2 linked regions of the Methylococcus capsulatus genome follow. The protein of the gene in region 1 binds, or shares a complex with, the protein of each later gene. Links are inferred from orthologs where the notes say so. Each region holds a gene or a part of one and is shown on either strand. Other genes may lie near its edges. The genes, in order: N4J17_RS00355 and smc.

Region 1 (3,824 bases):
GCTGAACCCCGTTGATCAACCTTTCGATGACAGCCCCGCTGACCGTCCCCAGGATGCGGACGGCATACTCGCGCTCGACCGCGCGGGAAGGGTGCATCAGACGATGGGCCAGCTCACCATTGTTGGTCACGAGGATCAGCCCCTGGGTATTCACGTCGAGACGGCCGACCGCGACCCAGCGACCCAGTTCCAGCCGCGGCAATTGCGAGAAGATCACCGGACGGCCTTCCGGATCGCGCCGGCTGACCAGTTCACCCACCGGCTTGTGGTACAGCAGCACCCGGGTGAGAGCCTGCAGGCGCTTTTCGAGGTTGATCAGACGGCCGTTCAGCATGACCTGGTCACCCTTGCGGTAGCGGTCACCGAGATGGGCCGGTCGGCGGTTGAGGAAGACCTTGCCGTCACGGATCCAGCCTTCGATCTCCCGCCGGGAGCCGAAACCGGCATGCGCCAGTGCCTTCTGGATACGCTCGCCTTCGCCGGCCCCGGCCGGCTCAGGCTGCGGCACCGGGCGGTTCCTCGGGCGGATGGGTTGGGTCGGTTTGCGCGGCGGCAAAGACATCGGCTGACTCCGGTGATGCGGCGAATTCCGGCAGCGCCGGCAAATCCGCCAGGGATTCGAGATTGAAATAATCGAGGAACTGGGGCGTGGTGGCAAACAGCGCCGGGCGGCCAGGAACGTCGCGATGACCGACCACGGTCACCCATTCCCGCTCGGTGAGCGTCCGGATGATACCGGAACCGACCGCGACGCCACGAATCTCTTCGATCTGACCACGTGTCACCGGCTGCCGGTAGGCGATGATCGCCAGCGTCTCCAGCAGGGCGCGGGAGTAGCGGCCCGGCCGTTCCTCGAACAGCCTGGAGATCCATGGCGCGTAGGCGACGCGTACCTGAAACCGATAGCCGCTCGCCACCTTGCGAAGCTCCAGCGGCCGCTCCGAGTATTCTTCCGCCAGGGACTCCAGCGCCTGCCTGATTTCTTCGGCGTCAGGACGCTCGTCATCGCCGAACAAGGCTTCCAGCTCGGCGACGGAAAGCGGCCTGTGCGCCGCGAACAGCGCCGCCTCGATGATCGCCTTGAGATCCACGTCAGTCACCTCCAGCGACGGCCAGAGCCCGCACCCGCACCGCGCCGAGGGGCTCGTCCTGGATGATTTCGATCAACCGTTCCTTGCTCAGCTCCAGCACGGCCAGCAGCGACACCACCGCGCCGGGACGCCCCTCGTGCGAGGGGAACAAGGTTTCGAAAGCCAGCGTCGCATTGCCCGCCAGACGCTCGAGGATCATGCTCATGCGTTCGCGCACCGACAGTGCTTCCCGGCGAATGTGATGATGGCGGGTGTGGTTCAGGCGCTTGAGGACGTCCTGGAATGCCGACAGGAGATCGTTCATGGCGATGCTCGGATAGACCTTCGGCACCGGAATGTCGTCGCTCCCCGCCCCGGCTTCGAACAGGTCGCGCTCCAGCCGAGGAAGCCGGTCCAGCCGTTCCGCCGCGGCCTTAAAACGCTCATATTCCTGCAGGCGCCGCACGAGTTCGGCGCGCGGATCCTCTTCCTCGGCTTCCGTCTCCTTCGGCCGGGGCAGCAGCACCCTGGACTTGATCTCGGCCAGGATCGCAGCCATCAACAGGTACTCCGCCGCCAGTTCTATTCGCAGGCTGTCCATCATCTCGATGTAACCGATGTACTGGCGGGAGATCTCGGCGATCGGGATGTCGAGGATGTCTAAATTCTGCTTGCGGATCAGATACAGCAGCAGATCGAGTGGACCTTCGAAGGTTTCGAGAAAGATTTCCAGCGCATCCGGCGGAATGTACAGATCCTCCGGCAGCTGGCTAACCGGCGCACCCTTGACCAGTGCGACCGGCTCCAAAGCTTCCGCAGCGGGCGCCGTCCCGGTCATGCGCCTCCGGCCAGACCGACAACGGTGTAGATCAGATGCTGGACCAGCAGCAGCGGCCCCACCATGATTCGCCCGAGTATGTCCGTATAGATCAGGATCAGCAGGATCCAGAAGCCGTAGGGCTCGATCCGGCCATATTGGATCGCCGCCCGCAGCGGCAAGAGGGTGGAGACGACCCGGCTGCCGTCCAGCGGCGGAATAGGCAACAGATTCAGCACCATCAGCACACTGTTGATGGTAACCCCGGCCTTCCCCATCAAGCCGAGGGGCAGCGCCACATAATCCAGACTTTCTGGCAGCTCGGTGGCCAGCCGCAACAGGATCGCCCACCCCAGGGCCATCACCAGGTTGGCGCCGGGTCCGGCGACCGCCACCAACGCCATATCACGGCGCGGATGGCGCAGCCGCCCCCAGTCCACCGGCACCGGCTTGGCCCAACCGAAGATGAAGCCGCCGAAGGCCAGCAACAAACCTGGTACCAGGAGGGTGCCGACCGGATCGATGTGTCGCAGTGGGTTCAGCGAAAGCCGGCCAAGACTCTTGGCGGTGTTGTCGCCCAGCCTGCTGGCGGCCCAGCCATGCGCCACCTCATGGAGGGTGATCGCGAACAACACCGGCAACAGCCAGACACTGAAACGCTGAACCAAAGTAAGATCATCCATCGTGTGATCAGACCCGAAAGTGAAGAAGGGATGAGAAGTCTAGGTGCGCAGGAAGCCGATGCTGCCCCGGCCCTGGCGAACGATGACCGGGAGCTCGCCGGTCAGATCGACGATCGTGGTCTCCGCGAAGGGTACGACTCCCGCAGCGAGGATCAGTTCTACCCGCGATCCCACCCGCTCGCGGATGTCCTCGGGATCGGCGAGTCCTTCGGTCTCCCCGGGCAGGATCAGGGTCGAACTGAACAAGGGCTCGCCCAGTTCGGCCACCAGCAGTTGCGAAACCGCATTGTCGGGCAAGCGAATCCCAATGGTCTTGCGCTTGGGATGCTGGAGGCGACGCGGCACCTCGCGCGTGGCCTGCAGCAGAAAAGTGTAGGGCCCTGGTGTCAAAGTCTTGATCAGACGGAAAGCCTCGTTGTTGATCCGGGCGAAAGCCGATACCTGGGAAAGATCGTGGCAGATCAGCGTGAAGTTGTGTTCCGCATCCAGCTGGCGGATGGTGCGGATACGCTCCAGAGCGTCCTTGCGGTCCATCTGGCAGCCGAAGGCATAGGACGAATCGGTCGGATAGACGATCAGCCCCCCCTGGCGGACGATCTCCGCAGCCTGGCGGATCAGGCGCTGCTGCGGCGTGTGGGGATGCACCTCGAAATATTGTGCCATGCGGTTAGTGTACTACAGGAGCCGCGTCAGCCGATACGCGGCTTCCCGGTTCAAGGCTTCGGCTTTCTGGCGACATCGTCGCGGAGGTAAACCGGCAACGCCTGCTCCGCCGGTACGCATCCTCCCAGTGCATGGGTCCTGGCACCCAGGCGGACGACCGCCGCGGCACGGGGAAACCGCCCGCTCAAGACCGAGGCCAGGCGTCCGCCGGCCAGGCTGCTCAGGTCGGACTGGTAGGTGGCCCAGCCGCTGCCGATCGCGATGCCGGCAGCCCCCGGCGAAAAATCCGCTTGGCCCGGTGCCAGGACACGCTCCTGCCCCAACAATACGGGATAGCCTTCCGCGTCCCGGCGGTACACGGCGAAATAGACCTCGGCCATGCGCGCGTCGATGCACGGAAAAGCGTATTCGCAGCCCGTCTCGGTGATCGCCTCGTCCGCCAGGGCGGCCAGGGTGGAGACCGGAGCCACCGGGAGATCCAGCGCGAAGGCAATGCCTTGCGCCACGCCGGCGGCGATGCGGACGCCCGTGAACGAACCCGGCCCGCGCCCGAAAGCCACGGCATCCACCCCCCCGAGCGCGATGCCGGCT
Region 2 (8,946 bases), 1.5 Mb from region 1 along the record:
TGCGCTTGCTGCGCTCCAGCGCAGCCAGCAGATTGGCCGCGGATTTCTCCCCCATCCGGTCCAGCCCCGCAAGCTGGTCCAGGTTCAGGCGGTAAAGATCCGCCACTGTTGCGATCAGCTTTCTGTCCACCAGCTGGTCCACCAGTTTGTCGCCCAGACCTTCGATATCCATCGCCCGCCGGGAAGCGAAATGCTTGATCGACTCCTTGTGCTGGGCGGGACAGTACAAGCCGCCGCTGCAACGGGCCAACGCCTCGCCCGGCTCCGTTTCCACAGCGGAACCACATTCGGGACAGACTTCCGGCATCCGAAATGGCTCCGTCCCCGGCACCCGCAGCTCCGGAACAACCCGGACGATTTCCGGAATGACGTCGCCGGCGCGCCTGACGATCACGGTGTCCCCCGGCCTCACATCCTTCCTGCGGATCTCGTCGGCGTTGTGCAGCGTCGCATTGGTGATGGTGACCCCCCCGACAAACACCGGTTCCAGCCTTGCCACCGGAGTCAGCACGCCAGTACGCCCGACCTGCACGTCGATGCCCAAGACCCGCGTTCTCGCCTCCTCGGCGGGAAATTTGTGGGCGATGGCCCAGCGGGGGGCACGCGAGACGAATCCCAGCGCCGCCTGGAATTTCAAGTCGTCAACCTTGTACACGACGCCGTCGATATCGTAAGGGAGGTCGTGGCGACGCTCCCTCAATGAGCGGTAGTACTCGAGGCAGCCGGCCGCTCCCCGAACGACGCGAAACTCCGGAGAAACCGGCAAACCCCAGCGTTGCAGGGATTCGAGGAGTTCATGCTGGGTGGCGGGCAGTTTGTCGTCGGGAAACGCACCGATGCCATAGGCATAAAAGGACAAGGGACGCGACGCCGTGATCCGGGCATCGAGCTGGCGCAGGCTGCCCGCCGCCGCATTGCGCGGATTCACGAATGTTTTCTCTCCGCTGCGGCGGGCGCGCTCGTTGAGAGCGAGGAATCCGCGCTTGGGCATGAACACTTCCCCTCGTGCCTCGAAATGGGCCGGGAAGTCTTCGCCCTTCAGCCGCAGGGGGATCGCCCGGATCGCCCGGACGTTGTGCGTCACATCCTCGCCGACTTCGCCGTCGCCGCGGGTGGCGGCCCTGACCAGAATACCGTCCTGGTAGAGGAGATTGACGGCGAGGCCATCGAGCTTCGGCTCCGCGACGTATTCGAGCATGTCCTGTGACAGCTCCTTGCGCACCCGCCGGTCGAACGCGGCGAGATCCTCCTCGCTGAAAGCGTTCTCCAGCGACAGCATGGGCACTTCGTGGCGGACCTCGGCGAAGGCCTCGACGGGGGGGGCGCCCACCCGTTGAGTGGGCGAATCGGGAGTGACGAGTTCAGGATACTGGGCTTCGATGGCGAGCAGTTCGGCCATCAGACGGTCGTACTCGGCATCCGTGATGAGGGGATCGTCGAGTCGGTAGTAACGAACGTTATGAAACTCGATTTCTTCGCGCAGCTTACGTACTTTTTCGATGACTTCGGCAGGAGCGCTCACGGCTGTTCACACGCATCCGCCAGAATCTCGCGCATTTCGATCACCCGTGACTCGGTGAGCTCCGCCCGGTGTTCGTCCAGCACCCTGCCATCCAGCGCACTCGCCAGCCCCCGACAGGTATCCACGAGGTCATCGAAAACCTCCAGGGGGTCCGGCACCTTGGCCGGCTGGAAAAAGAAGACGACGCCGGGGGTGCGGAAATTCTCCATGTCGTTCACGGGAAAAGTGCCGGGCTCGACCAGACTGGCCACGCTGAACAGAGGCTCGCGATAAGCGCTGTCGTAGCGGTGGAAAATCCCCATTTCGCCGTACACGAGATCAAGATCGATCAGGGCATCGCGCAGGCGCTCGCCGGAGAACCGGCCACCGCCGCCCTTGACGACGCTGAGCTGAATGAGAAACGGCGCTCCCAACGCGCGCGAAGCGCCGGTTGGCGGTTCTTCGTCCGCCTCCCGCGGGAGCTCATTCGCCTTCACGCCTGCCGCTGTTTCGTCGGCGGCCGCTGCCGACTCTCTCGCTGCTCCAACGAAGTCCACTTCCGCCTCCGTGGACGACCAACGCGACTCCCCGGCACCTTCCTCCTTCTCGAAGACGCCGAATTCGCTGGACCGCTCCAGCATATCGAGGATCGTTCGTTTGTAACGGCCCCAGACATAAATCCCGGCAATCACCAGCACGCCTGCGACCAGAATGATGATTCGAACCGTATCTCTATCCATTTCGTCCCTCAAACCGAAGCCAGTTCAACCGCCGCATCGATGTCCACCGCCACGATGCGCGACACGCCGGGTTCCCGCATGGTGACCCCGGCCAGATATTGAGCGATTTCCATTGTGGCTTTGTTATGGGTGATGAAGAGAAATTGTACTTTCTCGGACATTTCTTTCACCAACTGACTGAACCGTCCGACGTTGGCATCGTCCAATGGAGCGTCCACCTCGTCCAGCAGACAGAAAGGAGCGGGGTTCAATTCGAAGATGGAGAACACCAGGGCTGCCGCGGTCAGCGCCTTTTCCCCCCCGGAGAGGAGATGGATCGAGCTGTTGCGCTTGCCGGGCGGCTGGGCCATCACGCTCACACCGGCGATCAGCAGGTTGTTTTCCGTGAGCTCGAGAGCAGCTTTGCCACCGCCGAAAAGCTTGGGGAACATGCGCTGAAAACCGGCATTAATCTTCTCAAAGGTCTCCTTGAACCTGGCCCGGCATTCGCGGTCGATCTTTTCGATGGCCTGCTCCAGCGTCGCCAGCGACTCGGTGAGATCGCGGTTCTGCTCCTCCAGATAGCGCTGGCGCTCCTCCTGCTCCTGATATTCCTGCATCGCTGTGAGATTGACCGGCCCGAGCCTGTCGATCTCGTCCGCCAGGCGGGTGACGGATGCCTGCCAGGCGCTTTCCTCGGCATCTTCCGGCAAACCCGCCACGACTGCCGCCGGCGCCGCTCCGAGTTCTGCAAACTGTTCCTCGATCCCCTGGCGGCGGACTTCGGCGGCCTGCCAGGCCAGCTTGATCTGGCCGATGCCTTCCCGCAAGGCCGCAAGCTCATGTTCCGCGCGCTGCCGTTCACCCAGGACGCGCCGTATGTCCGATTCGAGTTCGCTGAACCGCCGGCGCTGACGCGCCATTTCGGCCTCCAGGACGGCGCGCTCCTCCGTCAGCGCCTCCAGATGCAATCGTTCGTCTGCCAGCGGTGTCAGCGACTCCTCCAGCCGCCGGACGATGGCGGTGAGCCGGTCCGCGGTCTGGCCATGCTGCTGTTCCAACCGTTGCACATGGGAACGGGTCAAGGCTTCGTTCGATTCGAGCATGACTGTCCGGCTGCGGAGCACGCGAACGTCCTCGTGCAGCGCCTTCTCCGCCGCTTCGGCAGCGGCGAATGCCTCCTCCAGCACTTGCCGCTCTTCCATCCGCTGCGCCGCCGTATCCTGCAACCGTAGCGATTCACGCTCGGCCGCCTGCAAAGCCTCCTCGGCCTCGGCTCGCTGCTCAGCCAGTTGCACGCCCTGGTCGGCCAATTCGTCCAGCTCATGGCCGAGCTGAACCAGACGATGACCCCATTGTTCGCTTCTGGCCTCGGCCGCCGCCAACTCCGATCTCGCGCGGGAAAGCCGAGCGGAAAGATCGTCCGCCTTTTTTCTGGTCTCGCGCCATGCCGACTCCAGATCCCGCAGCTCTATCTCGGCCTCCGCGGCCTCCTTTTCCAGACGCCGGCACTGCGCTTCCATCTCTTCGACTCGCCGCCTGCATTCGCGCAGCTCCCGCTCACGGGCGAGGGTCCCGGCATGCCCGGCATCCGGCTTCTGCATCAGCATCCAGCCTTTCCCGATACGGATTCCGTCCGGCGTCACCACGGACTCATGCGGTTGCAGCGAACGCGCCCGCTCCACCGCCTCCGCCGGATCGGACGCGCAATAAATCGCGCCCAGCAGCCCTTCGAGCGCGAGGGGCGCGCGGACTTGGTCCAACAGACGCTGGCCGCCGGACCTTTTGACGCCCTCCCCTGTCCGATATTCGCATAACGCCAGAGACTCCCCCAACTCCTGAGCCAGAAGGTTTGCAGTGTAAGGCGCCAGACTGTCGACACACACCGCTTCGAGGTGCACCCCCAGTACCGTCTCCACGGCATTCTCCCAACCGGGCGCCACTTCGATCTTCTCACCCAGGCGGTCGGCGCCGGAGAGTTGCCATGCTTCGAGCAGTGCCTCCAGGGCGCCGCGGTCGCGCCCCATCGCATGGCGCTGCAGCGTCTCGAGCGAAGCGACCTTCCCCTGCAAGGCATGCAGACCGGCGCGAATCTGGTCCAGATGCTCCCGCACGAAACGCAGCCGTTCGCGCTGTTGCTCCGCCGCTCCTGCCAATGCTTCGGCCGTTCCCAGCATCTCTTCCCGCTCCGCATCGAGGCCGCCCACCTCCGCGCGGAGGGACTGCACGTCGAGACCGGCGAGCGCGTTCTCCAGCTCCGACTGCTGCTGCAACAGACGCTGGCGCCGTCCGCCGAGCAGATGCTCCTGCTCCCGCAGCTGCTGCAACCGCGAACGCAACAAAGCCGCCTGTCCTTCGAGTCTGTGCTGATCGCCGGCCAACGTTTCCCAGCCTTCGCGATGCGCCTTCAACTTCGCTTCCGCGGCTTGGCGAACCGACGCCGCTTCCGCAACCTCCCGCTCCAACGACGCCAGGGTTTCCACGAGTTCGGCCGCCTCTGCTCGCATCGCCTCGAGCCGGTGACAGTCTTGGTCGAGGTCGGATTCGACTTTCCGTAATTCGGCCTCCACCCGCTCCCGTTCCTGAATCAGGTCATCCCTCGACTTCTGGGTATGGCGAATGAACTGGTCCAGGCGGCTGATTTCCGCACCCAGTTCGTAGAATCGCCCCTGTTGGGCATCGAGTTTTTCCTGGGCGACGCCGCGCCGCCGCCCCAGCTCCTCCAGCTGAATCTGGCAGGCATGCTCCTCGCCACTGAGTCGCCGGAACCTTTCCTCCGACGCCTCCAGGTCACACCTGAGCCGATCGAGCTGCCGTTCCAAGGTGCGCCAGCGCAGCCCGAGCAGTTCGAGCTTGAGCCGGCGTTCCTCGTCGCGCAGGGCTATGAATTTCTCCGCTTTCCTGGCCTGACGCTGCAGATGCCCCAACTGCCGCCCGACTTCCTCGCGCAAATCGGCCAGGCGCTCGAGGTTCTCGCGGGTATGGCGCATCCGTTGCTCGGTTTCGTGCCTGCGCTCCTTGTATTTGGAAATGCCGGCCGCCTCTTCGATGATTTCGCGCATTTCCTCCGGCTTCGCCTCGATCAGCCGGGAAATCGTGCCTTGCTCGATGATGGCGTAGCTGCGTGCCCCCAGGCCGGTGCCCAGGAACAGATCGGTGATGTCCTTGCGCCGGCAGCGCGCGCCGTTCAGGAAATAACTCGACTGCCCATCGCGGGCCACTTGGCGCCGGATGGCGATCTGCTGATATTTGGCGAATTCGCCGCCGGCGCGCCCGGAAGAATTGTCGAAGACCAGTTCCACCGATGCCTGACTCGCCGGCTTCCGGGTACTGGAACCGTTGAAGATGACGTCCGTCATAGTTTCGCCGCGCAGATGACGCGCCGAACTTTCCCCCATGACCCAGCGCACCGCATCGATGACATTCGACTTGCCGCAGCCGTTCGGGCCCACCACCCCCACCAGGTTTCCCGGCAAGGGTATGGTCGTCGGATCCACGAAGGACTTGAAACCGGCGATCTTGAGCTTTTCCAGTCGCATGGGGATTCAGGACGCTCGCCTCCGGCAGCGGGGCGGCGAATTGTTCGTGGCAGGGCAAACCGGCTATTATACAGACCAACGCCGGCACCTGCCCGAGTGGGCGGCACCGGATGCACCACAGCAATGCACGAATACCGCCCGATGCCTTCCCGACCCAGCAAAACCCTGGAAACCTTCGACAACCCCCGTCCGGAACACGACTACACGATCCGCATCGAAGTTCCCGAGTTCACCTGCCTGTGCCCCAAGACCGGCCAGCCGGACTTCGCGACGATCCTGCTGGAATACGTGCCGGACCGGCAGTGTGTCGAACTCAAATCGCTCAAACTGTACATTTGGTCGTTCCGGAACGAAGGGGCTTTTCACGAAGCCGTGACCAATGCCATTCTGGACGACCTGGACCGCGCCTTGCGTCCTCGGTTCATGCGCGTCACTGCGAGATTCAACGTGCGCGGTGGAATTTACACCACCGTGGTCGCGGAACGGCGCGCGCCAGGCTGGGAACCGGCGGCCCCGGTTGCCCTGCCCTGAGCGTCATCCCAGTTTTTCGCGCAGGCTTTCGCGCCAGGACTCGGACAGCGCATCCAGTCTCAGCAGCCTCAAAATGACTTCCTGTTGCCTCGGCCCTTTTATCTGGGCCAGCATGGCCTCGCGCACGCTGACACCTCCAGGGGCCACTGCCGTACGCACCAGCCGGTCGCCGACCCGGAGTTCCCCTTCCTCCAGCACCCTCAGGTAGAAGCCCACCCGGCCGGAGACGAGGAAGCGTTTGGGAAAGGTATTATCGCCCACCTTGACGCCGAGCTTGAAACAGGGGACCCGTGGCTGCGTCACCTGGAACCGCACCGGTCCTACCCGGAACTCGTCGCCTATGTGCACTTCGTCATCGCCGCCGCCGGCGAGGGTCAGATTCTCCCCGAAATAACCGTAGGGCAGAGCCTCGATCCCGAGGTCCTTCTGCCAGTAGCCGTAGTTATCGGCGCTGTAGGCGTAAACTGCCTTGTCGGGTCCTCCATGGTTTTCCCGGTCGACCTGTATGTCGCCCTCGATGCCAGCCACTCCGACCCTGACGGGACGATCGACGGGCATCTTGTAAATGCCCGTCCCGACCCGGCGGCCGGCATGTTCGATCTGGCGCTCGCTGCCGATGCTGATCGCTACGATGTTCATGGAGCCGAACTCCGGTCGATGACTTCCCGCACCGGCCCAAAGCTGCGCCGGTGAGAGACACTCACGCCCAAACTGGACAAACGATCGACGTGCAGCCGGGTGGGATAACCCTTGTGCACCCCCAGCGCATAGCCCGGACACAGCCGATCCAGCACCTGCATTTCCCGATCTCTGAAGACCTTGGCGAGAATCGATGCGGCCGCGATCTCGGCCACCGACGCATCCCCACCGATCACGGCCTCGCCTGGACAATCCAAGGGGGGATAACGGTTACCGTCCACCTTGATCCAATCCGGCGAAACGGGCAGAGCGGCAACCGCTCGGCACATGGCCAAATGAGTGGCCCGGAGGATGTTGAGCCGGTCGATTTCGGACACTTCTGCGCGCCCCACTGCCCACGCCAAGGACTCGGAGCGGATGCGGCTAGCCAAAACCCGTCTGCGCTCGGCACTCAGCCGCTTCGAATCAGTGAAGCCGGCGGTGTCCTGGCCGGGAGCGAATATCACTGCCGCCGCGATCACCGGGCCCGCGATACAACCGCGCCCCACCTCGTCGATGCCCGCAATCCGACGCATGCTCCACCTTCATCCCGGCACTCAGCGGATGATACTGCGGCCCTTCGCCCTCAGAAAATCCACCATGCAGGCAACCTCAGGTCCATCCTCGCTCATTTCCTCCAGCAGGCGGATCGCCTCTTCGAGTTTGAAGCCGGTCTTGTAGACGATTTTGTAGGCTTTCTTGATCTGCCTGATCGCCACGGAATCGAAGCCGTTCCGCTCCAGCCCGACCGCATTGATGCCGTGCGGCTTGGTCGGCCGCCCGCCCACCATCACGTAGGGGGGGACGTCGCGGGAAATCACGCTGCCCATGGCTGAGAAGCTGTGCTGTCCTATCCGGCAGAACTGGTGAACCAGGGAGAAGCCGCCGAGGATGGCGTCGTCATCCACCCTCACATGGCCCGCCAGAGAAGCGGCGTTGGCCATGATGACCCGGTTTCCGATCACACAGTCATGGGCCACATGGGTATAGGCCATGAAGAGGTTGTCATCACCGATGCGAGTGACCCCCTTATCCTGCACCGTGCCGCGATGGAGAGTCGCGAACTCGCGTATGACGTTCCGGTCGCCGATTTCCAGCGCGGTCGGTTCACCGCGGTACTTTTTGTCCTGCGGATCCTCGCCGACCGAAGCGAACTGGAAAATACGATTGTCGTTGCCGATCCGGGTAGCGCCCTGAATGACCACATGCGGCCCTATGACCGTACCCGAGCCGATACTGACGCCGCTACCGACGATGGAATAGGCACCGATTTCGACGCCTTCCCCAATCTCCGCCGCCGGATCAACGATCGCCGTCGGGTGGATCAAGAGCCCTGCTCCGCCGCTGCACACATGATCTCGGCGCTGGCCACGAACTCGCCTTCGACATCGGCACGACAGGAGAATGCCCAGATGTTCCGCTTATGGCGCAGATACGTCGCCTCGAGCCGAAGCTGGTCGCCCGGCACGACGGGGCGCTTGAAACGCACTTTGTCGAGCCCGACCAGATAGTAAGTCGCCCCTTTTCCGAGCACATCGGGCGCCGTCTCCGAGGCGAGCAGGCCGGTCGTCTGCGCCAGCGCCTCGATGATCAGCACTCCCGGCATGATGGGCACATGCGGGAAATGCCCCTGAAAGAACGGCTCGTTATAGGTGACATTTTTTATGGCGAGCAGCCGGTTTCCAGGCTCGCACTCCAGCACTCGATCGACCAGAAGAAATGGGTAACGATGAGGCAAAAAGTCCTTGATCGCTTGAATATCCAATACTTTTTCCTTCTCGGGTTTCGTCGTCAGGCCAGCAACCCGAATCCGGACTATTTCTTGCCCGACGGACGGTAGCTTGCAACGAGCTTCTTTTCCACTTTATCCGTCACGTCGATGCTTTCCGCCGCGTACACCACGCCATCGGTCAGCAACAAATCGAACCCTTCTTCCTTGGCGAGCGACTGGATCGCCTCGAAGATTTCCTTCTGAAGC

The links.
Region 2: the proteins of N4J17_RS00355 (region 1) and smc are in contact, whole or in part, in a crystal structure (PDB 3ZGX), measured with the Bacillus subtilis proteins. The link is inferred for Methylococcus capsulatus from one-to-one orthologs.

The regions. Positions count from the first base shown.
Region 1 is NZ_CP104311.1:68,548-72,371, forward strand. What follows is about bases 1-2,902. They hold N4J17_RS00355 (segregation and condensation protein A), read right to left. Parts: upstream 1,909-2,902; coding sequence 1,093-1,908; downstream 1-1,092. Other genes in these bases: rluB (23S rRNA pseudouridine(2605) synthase RluB), read right to left, coding at 1-508; scpB (SMC-Scp complex subunit ScpB), read right to left, coding at 495-1,091; N4J17_RS00360 (site-2 protease family protein), read right to left, coding at 1,905-2,570; N4J17_RS00365 (L-threonylcarbamoyladenylate synthase), read right to left, coding at 2,610-2,902. Outside these bases: more of N4J17_RS00365, read right to left, coding at 2,903-3,233; tRNA (adenosine(37)-N6)-threonylcarbamoyltransferase complex dimerization subunit type 1 TsaB, read right to left, coding at 3,284-3,824. UniProt on the Bacillus subtilis protein: Participates in chromosomal partition during cell division. May act via the formation of a condensin-like complex containing Smc and ScpB that pull DNA away from mid-cell into both cell halves.
Region 2 is NZ_CP104311.1:1,559,832-1,568,777, reverse strand. Bases 2,050-6,127 are described here. They hold smc (chromosome segregation protein SMC), read right to left. Parts: upstream 5,760-6,127; coding sequence 2,250-5,759; downstream 2,050-2,249. Other genes in these bases: queF (preQ(1) synthase), read left to right, coding at 5,901-6,127; N4J17_RS07710 (cell division protein ZipA C-terminal FtsZ-binding domain-containing protein), read right to left, coding at 2,050-2,241. Outside these bases: NAD-dependent DNA ligase LigA, read right to left, coding at 1-1,522; more of N4J17_RS07710, read right to left, coding at 1,519-2,049; more of queF, read left to right, coding at 6,128-6,290; N4J17_RS07695 (MOSC domain-containing protein), read right to left, coding at 6,294-6,929; N4J17_RS07690 (ribonuclease HII), read right to left, coding at 6,926-7,504; lpxA (acyl-ACP--UDP-N-acetylglucosamine O-acyltransferase), read right to left, coding at 7,526-8,296; 3-hydroxyacyl-ACP dehydratase FabZ, read right to left, coding at 8,293-8,733; N4J17_RS07675 (OmpH family outer membrane protein), read right to left, coding at 8,784-8,946. UniProt on the Bacillus subtilis protein: Required for chromosome condensation and partitioning.